DNA from 2 places in the Paenibacillus sp. 276b genome. Region 1 is predicted to be linked to the other one. Evidence: riboswitches for the same ligand, from Rfam matches in the RefSeq annotation. Region 1 holds a riboswitch; the other holds the start of a gene.
The links. A riboswitch is a leader RNA that binds a small molecule or an ion and turns the genes downstream of it on or off. The one in region 1 is predicted to bind cobalamin.
Positions count from the first base shown of each region.

Region 2: it holds a riboswitch for cobalamin, as region 1 does, so the genes downstream of both, metE (5-methyltetrahydropteroyltriglutamate--homocysteine S-methyltransferase) here and BLV50_RS13645 (ABC transporter substrate-binding protein) in region 1, are expected to answer to the same signal.

Region 1 is NZ_FNRR01000002.1:625,048-629,842, forward strand. Features, by position in the region: gene cbiB (adenosylcobinamide-phosphate synthase CbiB) at 1-728, shown strand, start outside; gene BLV50_RS13640 (histidine phosphatase family protein) at 719-1,366, shown strand; cobalamin riboswitch at 1,533-1,670, shown strand; gene BLV50_RS13645 (ABC transporter substrate-binding protein) at 1,870-2,874, shown strand; gene BLV50_RS13650 (FecCD family ABC transporter permease) at 2,871-3,917, shown strand; gene BLV50_RS13655 (ABC transporter ATP-binding protein) at 3,914-4,735, shown strand; gene cobT (nicotinate-nucleotide--dimethylbenzimidazole phosphoribosyltransferase) at 4,783-4,795, shown strand, end outside.
Region 2 is NZ_FNRR01000003.1:217,782-222,576, reverse strand. Features, by position in the region: gene metE (5-methyltetrahydropteroyltriglutamate--homocysteine S-methyltransferase) at 1-2,210, opposite strand, end outside; cobalamin riboswitch at 2,429-2,627, opposite strand; gene nrdG (anaerobic ribonucleoside-triphosphate reductase activating protein) at 2,884-3,393, opposite strand; gene BLV50_RS17020 (anaerobic ribonucleoside triphosphate reductase) at 3,390-4,795, opposite strand, start outside.

The DNA of each region.
Region 1 (4,795 bases):
CGGTTGTGGCAGAAGTGGTGTTAATCGCAACCACCATTGCCTCGAAAGGTTTGAAGGATGCAGGTATGGAAGTTTACCGCCATCTGAGTCAACAAGATTGGCCTGCGGCGAGACGTTCACTGGGTATGATTGTAGGACGTGATACGGCTCATCTGGATGAACCGGAGGTTGTGCGTGGGACGGTAGAGACTGTGGCGGAGAATATCGTGGATGCCATCGTCTCTCCACTGTTCTATGCCCTGATTGGTGGTGCACCACTTGCCATGGCCTATCGAGCGGTGAATACACTGGATTCGATGGTAGGTTATAAAAATGAAAAATATCTGCATCTCGGTTGGGCGTCTGCCCGTCTAGATGATTGGGCCAACTGGATTCCCGCGCGGCTTACCGCCTTACTGTTAATTATGGGAGCCTGGTTCATGAAGTTGGATGCCAGAGGGGCAGCACGCATGGTGTCCCGGGATGCACGACTGCACCCAAGCCCGAATAGCGGTTTCCCCGAGTCGGCGGTGGCCGGAGCGCTGGGCATAAGACTTGGCGGGCATAACGTATATCACGGCGTGGCTTCATTTCGCGCATATATGGGCGAGCCTACTAGACGGATGGAAGCAGAAGATATTGTACGAACAACACGGCTTATGTTCTGGTCGGCAGGTTCTTTTGTTTTATTATGTTGGTTGGTCACCTTCGGGATATGGTCTGCTGGAGGTGCACTGTTATGGAGATAGAAGCTGGACATGGTGGCATGCAAAGCCGCGATATTATGTTGATACGTCATGGTACAACGGCGTGGAACTTGGAAAAAAGGTATCTTGGGCATACTGACATCGGACTGTTGCCTGAGGCAAAGCAGGAGCTATCTTCGCTGCGTGAGCAGTGTAGCGATATCACATGCGACGCCTTGTATTGCAGTGATATGCTGCGTTGTCAGCAGACACTTTCACACATTGCATCGTCCCAAATGGGACAGGCCAAGCTTGATGCCCGACTAAGGGAGATCGACTTTGGTCAGTGGGAGGGGTTGACCTACGATCAGCTCAAGGACAATTCGCAGTACCGAGACTGGATCGATGCGCCGCATGAGGTAACGCCACCGAGTGGCGAGCCTTGGACAGCATTTGCAGCGCGGATTGATTCATTTATGGAAGAGTGTCTGATGTCCTTTTCACCAATACTGCACTCTCGCAGCATAAACGTGCCAAAAGTAGCCGTGATTACGCATGGCGGTGTTATTCGTTATATTGTGTCACTTCTCATTCCGAATCAAGATTTCTGGGATACGCAGGTAGTACCAGGACAAGCGATAAAGATCCGGCTGGCTGGCGATGGGGATAGCTGGGTTGGAACCAGATTGACTTTTCCGTAAATCGGGTTGTAAGGATGTACAATATAACCTATAATCACAACAGAAGTGTGACTTAGCAAGTGCATCATCGGATGGAGGCTCAACAAGCCCTGCCAACGATGCAGGATGCTCACTTGAATGGTTAAACAATATTAGCGACCATGGGTCCCGAGTGCATGCAGTAATGTTTCATGCTTTTATATAAGGCGATGAACGGCAAACGGGTGAAATAGGGAAGCCGGTGTAAATCCGGCACGGTCCCGCCACTGTAAATCAGGATGAATTCCTGTAAGTCAGGTTACCTGCCCTGGACGTATAAACCGGTGTTCCTTCGAGGAAAGGACAGCGTTTCGGGCAGTTCTCTGTGCATATACAGCGCCAAGCTGATCATGCGCAGATCGCCACATGCGAGACGTCATCCCTGATCCTGACCCAAGGATTAGGGATTTTATTTTTTCGGAACACAAATTCAAGCGGAATTGGGACAGGAGCACTACTCACTAGAATGGATAGAGAAGGGGAGAATGAACACAATGAATTTCAAGACATGGAAAGGCGTAGCGTCACTGCTGAGCGCAGCGATGCTGGCACTGACGTTGGCCGGATGTGGTACAACAACAACGAACGAGGGTACAGGAACCTCGCAACCTGCACAGGAGCAATCCCAGGAACAGGCGAAAACAGATCTCAAAACACAATATCCACTCACGGTTACAGATGCTACGGGTGAATCATTTACCTTTGACAAAGCACCAGCCAAAATCGTATCCGTATCTCCGGCTGAAACGGAATCCCTGTTCGCACTCGGATTGGACGAGCAGATCGTAGGGGTATCCGACTATGACGATTATCCGGAAGCAGCAACAAAGAAACCAAAAATGGGCGGCATAACAAAGCCTAATGAAGAGTCGATCATTGCAGCTGAAGCTGACATCGTATTTACAGGTATCTCGATGAGCAAAGAGTCGGTGAAGAAACTGCGCGATCTGGGCATTACCATTTTCAAAACAGATCCTAAATCAGTGGATGATGTGATGAATAACATTGAAACTTTTGGTAAAATCACGGATCATCAGGAAAAAGCACAGGAGATCATCACCCAGATGAAAAAAGATGTGGCTGATGTAACTGAAGCTGTGAAGGCAGTTAAACCAGAAGAAAAGAAAAAAGTATACGTTGAATTCTCTCCAGGCTGGACTGTGGGTAAAGGCGAATTCATGGATGAATTGATCACACTTGCCGGAGGAAACAACGTAGCTTCCGACTTGACTGGCTGGAATCAGATTAATGAAGAGAACATTATTGCTTCTAACCCGGACGTCATTCTATATGCGAACGATGTCATTGATGAAAATTCCAAAACATTGGATCAAATCATCAAAGCACGCAGCGGATGGGATCAAATCACGGCTGTGAAAAACGATGCAGTCATCGGTCTGGATGCCAACCTGTTGAGCCGTCCGGGACCACGGGTAACCCAAGGTCTGAAAGAAGTAGCCAAAGCGATCTACCCTGATCTGTTCAAATGAGTAAAAAGCTGGCAGTGTACGGAACGGCCGGAATTGTGCTGCTTGTGTTAACCGTGCTCATCTGCACGGGCATCGGTTCGGTTGCCCTGCCTGTCCGGGACATTGCGGGCATCTTGCTTCATCGCATCCCCTGGCTGGGCGACTGGATTGTTCCTGACTGGAATACAGCAGCAGAACAGATTATATGGAAGGTCAGATTCCCACGTGTACTGCTTGCCGTGCTTGTAGGTGCATCGCTGGCGATTGCCGGAACTGGATTCCAGGGGGTTCTTCGTAACCCTCTGGCTGATCCGTTTACCCTGGGCGTATCGTCCGGTGCATCGGTAGGTGCGGCTTTTCTGATTTTTTTCGGATTGCAGTATGCACTGATTGGGATCTGGACTCTGCCACTGGTCGCGTTTCTGACGGGAGTAGTTACATTGTGGTTTGTGCTGGCCCTCGCTCGTGAGGGACGCAAAATACCGACACACAGCCTCATTCTGGCTGGCGTGGTCATGCAAAGTTTCCTGGGAGCCGTAGTCTCCTTCCTGTCGACCATGTCGAAGCAGACAATCAATGAAATTATATACTGGACGATGGGAAGTCTGGCACTGCGTGGGTGGTCGTATACGGCCATCCTTTTCCCGTATTTTGTGCTGGGGCTGATTTTCCTCTGGAGCCGTGCGCGTTCGTTGAATGTGCTTGCCTTGGGGGAACGACAGGCTGCTCATATCGGGGTTAAGGTGGATGGATTGAAACTGTCGGTGTTAGCTGTGGGTACGCTGCTTACGGCAGGCGCTGTCTCCGTATCCGGCGTGATTGGCTTCGTCGGATTGGTCATTCCGCATATTCTTCGGCTCATCGTCGGACCTGATTATCGATTGCTGGTGCCTTTGTCCGCGATTGGGGGAGCCATCTTCATGGTCTGGGCAGATACGATTGCACGCTCATTGCTGGCCCCAACCGAAATTCCGCTGGGTGTGGTTACGGCTTTCGTTGGAGCGCCATTCTTCGCGTATCTGCTACACCGGAACAAAAAGCTGCGGAAGGGGATGATGCCATGAGCACATTCATGAAAACAGACCTTACCGAGAGCCGGCCGATGATAGAGGTCACGGAAGCTGGTAAAATGTATGGTAACCATCGGGCTCTGCATGCAGTGGACTGGAAAGTCAAAGAGGGTGAATGGTGGGGCGTTGTTGGTCCAAACGGCAGTGGAAAATCGACCCTGATTCAGCTACTTGCCGGAACCGAACAGCCGAACGCAGGCAGCATACAGATTGATGGACGCGACATTTCCTCATACACCCGTAAAGATTTGTCACGTATGATTGCGGTCTTGCAGCAGGATGGTCTGCCGGCCATCTCTTATCCCGTAAGAGATGTTGTCGAGATGGGACGTTACCCTTATCAGAACTGGCTTGGCAAAGAATCGTCGGATGGAGCAGCAGTAGTTGATAAGGTGTTAGAGGAGTTGGGTCTGAGTGACATGGCCGAACGACCTTTGGATGCACTGAGTGGCGGGCAACGGCAGCGGGTTGCGCTTGCCAAAGTCATGGCTCAGGAACCCAGACTATTATTGCTGGACGAGCCAACCACCTTTCTCGATATCAAATATCAATTGCAATTCATGGAGTTATTATCAGCGTGGCGTCAAAAAAATCATATTACGATTGTGGCAGTGCTGCATGATCTGAATCTGGCCGCGCAATTTTGCGATCATATTCTGGCGCTACGTGACGGGACTTGTGTAGGCAGTGGCACACCCCATTCGTTGATGACGGAAGAGAACATTCGGGAGATCTTCCGGGTGAGCCCGGCCATGGTGAATCATCCCGACAATGGATTGCCACAGCTTTTGCTAAGACGAGAGAAGAAATGAATGAGGCGGGGGAGACCCCATATTTTGATAAAGGAAGTGCTGGCTGTATGAATAATGAAC
Region 2 (4,795 bases), on a different contig from region 1:
AGCACTTGAAGTGCACGCTCAATCATATTCAACATCTCGTCCTTGCCTGGAACACGCGGACTGTGGATATCGTATACACCGAGTCCGATGCCTTTGTCATACGTATTCTGCTCGAAGCTGCCTACCAGTTCCCCATGGCTACGGGATGTTTCGATCGAGATCACATCTGCATCCAGGTCGCTGATGGCTTCAATAATATCATCGAACTCGCAGTAGCACATATGGGTATGCACCTGCGTTGTTGGTTTTACGGTAGCAGTAGCTAAACGGAAGGATTCCACGGCCCATTGCAGGTACTCATCCCACTTGCTCCGTTTGAGCGGAAGTCCTTCACGCAGAGCTGGCTCATCGACCTGAATCATCTCAATGCCTGCTTGCTCGAGCGCTTCAACCTCGTCGCGAATGGCGCGAGCAATTTGGTAGGATACTTCACTGCGTGGAATATCCGAGCGGACAAAGGACCAGTTCAGGATCGTTACCGGACCTGTGAGCATGCCTTTCACCGGTTTGCTGGTCAGTGTCTGGGCATAGGCCGTTTCTTTCACCGTCATCGGTTCATTGAACAGTACATCTCCGTAGATTACAGGTGGCTTCACGCAGCGTGAGCCGTAGGACTGTACCCAGCCATTTTTGGTGAAGGCGAATCCGGTCAGCTTCTCACCGAAAAACTCAACCATATCGGTACGTTCGAACTCACCGTGTACCAGCACATCCAGACCGATTTCCTCCTGGATGGTAATCCATTCTTGGATCTGTTCACGCACATAGGCATCATATTGCTCCGCATTCCATTCCCCTTTACGGAAGAGTGCACGTGCTTTGCGCACGTCTGCCGTTTGCGGGAAGCTGCCAATGGTTGTTGTTGGCAGCAGCGGGAGCGACCATTTTTGCTGCTGCAATTCGCGTCGCTCCTGGAATGACGCGTTGCGAAGCAGCTGCTCATCAGCATGGACCCCTGCAGGCGCACCACTCAGGCGTGTCCGTGATTCGGACTCGCTCAGCAGGTGCACCGCTTCGGTGCTTGCCTGGGCGCGGCGGCTGGCTTCAGCCAAAGCCGCTGCTTGGTCCGCCTGCTTTGCACCGCCGGACAACAACGTGCCGAGCGTCGCTATTTCCTCCAGCTTCTCGTCAGCAAAGGCCAGGGCATTGCGCAGTACCGGATCAAGCGCGCTCTCCTGAGCGGCAGTAACCGGTACATGCAACAGGCTGCAGGAAGGCTGAATGATTAGCTTGCCTTCGGCTGCGAATTCAGCCACCTGCTCCAGCAGCTTCGCCGTCTCTGCGAGATCGGCACGCCAGATGTTGCGCCCGTCGATGACACCGGCGCCCAACCATTTATCCTGCGGGAAGCCATGCTCCCGCAGGCTGGCGAGGTTGCCTTCATAGCCGTGGACCAGGTCCAGGCCGATTCCGGCAACAGGCAGTGCTGTCACGACCGGATAAGCTTCCACCGATTCGAAGTATGTTTGAAGCAGCAGCTTCAATTCCGGTGCAGCTTGTGCCAAGGCAGCATACACCTGTTGCAGCAAGGCTTCATCTTCGGAAGAGACAGCCAGCGTCAGAGCAGGCTCGTCGATCTGTACCCACTGTACGCCTTCTGCTTGAAGTTCAGACAGAAGCTGGGCGTATACGGGAACGAGGCGTGTGACGATCTCTGCGAAGCGTTCCGCGTCATAGCCTTTGGCGAAACGTACATACGAGTACGGACCGACGACGACCGGTTTACCTTCCAGCCCAAGCTCCTGCTTCGCTTCGCGATAGGCGGCAAGGGGTTTATTTTCAAGCAATGCAAATGCAGTATCATTATGAATCTCAGGTACGATGTAGTGATAGTTGGTGTTCAGCCACTTGGTCATCTCACAGGCTGTTGCCTGATCATTACCCCGGGCCATGGCGTAGTAGGTAGATACGGATACCGGTCCGCCTGTATGGTTAAAGCGCTCAGGAACGACGCCAAACATCGCGGATACGTCAAGAATATGATCATAGTAGGAGAAGTCGCCCACAGGAATCAGATCGAGCTGCTGTGCTTGCTGTTTCTTCAGATCTTGCAACCGAAGTGTGGTCAGCTCCTGATGAAGCGTAGATTCATCGATTCGGCCAGCCCAGAAGGACTCCAGTGCTTTTTTCCATTCGCGTCCCGCACCGATACGGGGGTAACCAAGGTTGCCTGTCAGTACTTGTGGCTGTTGTTGCTGTGATTGCGACATGTAAAATTCCTCCTCATTTATAATAGGTAACTCATCAAGTTGAAGCTATTGTGGTGTGTTTCTTTTGAAAGCATCAAAAAAAGGCATTCCTTCCGATTCCATACCCCGAGAAACAGGCATCATGAATGACGACTGTGCACAAAGATAGAATGGGAAAGAACACCTGCTATAAGTAGTTGTAGCGGTTGCTCTAACACCTTCCTATCTTCCGTAGGTCATGCGATGCTGTCGAAACAGGCAGGTCTCCTGGCTTGCGGATCATGGTCATATGCATTCCTTCCCGGTGGTTACACCAGTGGATTATATGCACAGACTCCCCGTATACAGTGGCGGGACCGCGACGGATTTACACCGTGCTTCCCTTTTAAGCCTGACCACGCATGTAGCGCGGTAGGCACCTGTTTCCGTGTGCAGAAATGTGCGTACACATCTCTGGCTATGAAATTGGCGACCAAGCATAGATGATAGATTGTATCATGATGCAATCGTCTTATACTTGCTCTTATGCTACCAATCATAGACGATAACCTAAGGGCTTGCAACATATATCATTAATCCGATCGGAAATAAAACAGTGCTCTATGAATCCTAGATATATTGGCAGATTTGACTCCTTAAAATGAACCATATCATCGCCCACGCTGTGCTTGATCCCCCTCAAATAAAAAAATCGTTACCATGCATCTAACTGCATGGTAACGATTGTCTGGCCAGCCATTGTTGCACCCACATTAACGATGCGCTGATTACGACTGCCACGAAAAGGAAGAGACACATCACGTTCAGCTGCGATATAAGGCCCGTCGATAATGACGTCGCATAGCCGGGATAACTCCGCCCGTGACGGGTCTGTAATCAATTCCTCATACACAAACCCCGTGTATGCCCATACAGTCAGATCAGGTCGTGCAGCCCGAAGCTGCCGAACCCAGGAGGAGCATTCTGCCGCAGAGAAAAAAGGATCACCTCCGCATAACGTTACCCCTTCCAGCAAGGGATGAGAGGTTACCTCATGCAAAATCTGCTGCTGCCGCTCCTCCGTAAATGGTTCGCCTGCACGGAAGCTCCATGAGCCGGGGCTAAAGCAGCCCGGACAGGCATGGCGGCATCCGCTGATGAACAACACGGCACGCAGGCCAGGCCCCTCATTCACCGATTCCGGAATGTAACCATACAGATTCAACGATGCTTCACCCGGTCTCTCACTTCGGCCTGCTTCGCCCCATTGAAGCGCACTTTATAGTCACCGGTCAGATATCCCGTCACCCGGCGCAGCCGCTGGAAATGCACGTGGGTTTCATGAGCCTCACATCCGGGACATACATCTCCAATAACGCCCTCATAGCCACAGGACGGACAGCGGTCAATCGGATGATTAATGGAGAAATACCCGATGTCCTGGGCCAGCGCGTATTGCACGATTCGTTGGAAAGCGGCGGTATTGGCCCTTACGTTCCCGTCGAGTTCGACATAAGAGATCGCTCCGGCATTACATAGTGAGTGGAAGGGAGCTTCCAATTCAATCTTGCGATAGGCAGGAAGGGAATGATAGACCGGAATGTGAAATGAATTGGTGTAGTATTCCCGGTCATTGACCCCCGCGATGCTGCCGTATCGCTCACGATCAATCTTGGTGAATTTGCCGGACAGTCCCTCGGCGGGCGTAGCGAACAAGGTGATATTCAGGTTATGCTGCTCACTCATCCGGTCACAGAATTCTCTCATCGTACGAATGATATTCAAGGCTTCTCGATGTACATGGAGGTCTTGTCCATGGTGACGGCCATATAGAGCGGTCATACATTCAGCAAGTCCGATAAAACCAAGGGATAACGTACCATGTTTCAACAGATCGGCGACCGGTTCATTCGGAGCCAATTGTTCACCGCCTTCCCATACTCCTTCCCGCATCATGAAGTCCGATGCTTTGGCAGGCTGGTTCATCTGAATTCGATACCGGTGCAGCAGTCCATCCGTAGCATTGTGCATGACGGATTCCAGCGCCGTATAGAAGCCAGCCCGGTCAGCGATGGCTCTTGCTCCCTGGCAGATCCCATATCGAATGCCGAGCTTGACCAGATTGATGGTGTTAAAGGACAGATTGCCTTTGCCGCTCTGACGATTGCGTCCGAAGCGATCAGCCAGTGTGCGTGTCCGGCATCCCATCGTCGCAATGATCGTATCGGGATCTTCCGGTTGATAATAGAGAAGGTTGAAGGAAGCATCCACATTGACAAAGTTCGGATACATGCGCCGTGAGGAGCAGGTCACAGCAAGCCGGAACAAGTCGTAATTCGGATCTCCCTCAGATTGATTAATTCCTTGCTTGCACTGGAAAATATGTTGTGGGAACACGGGCGTTTCTCCGTTACCCAGGCCCCGAATGGTCGCTTCCAGCAACGACCGGGACACGAGCCGACCTTCGGCTGAAGTGCACAGCCCGTAGTTCAGCGAAGTGAACGGAATCTGTCCCCCAGCACGACTGCTCATGGTGTTCAAATTATGGATCAGAGATTCGGCAGCCTGTTCGGTCTCCAGTTCCGTTTCTTCACAGGCAAAGGCAAAGGCTCGAGGACACTTCTCCT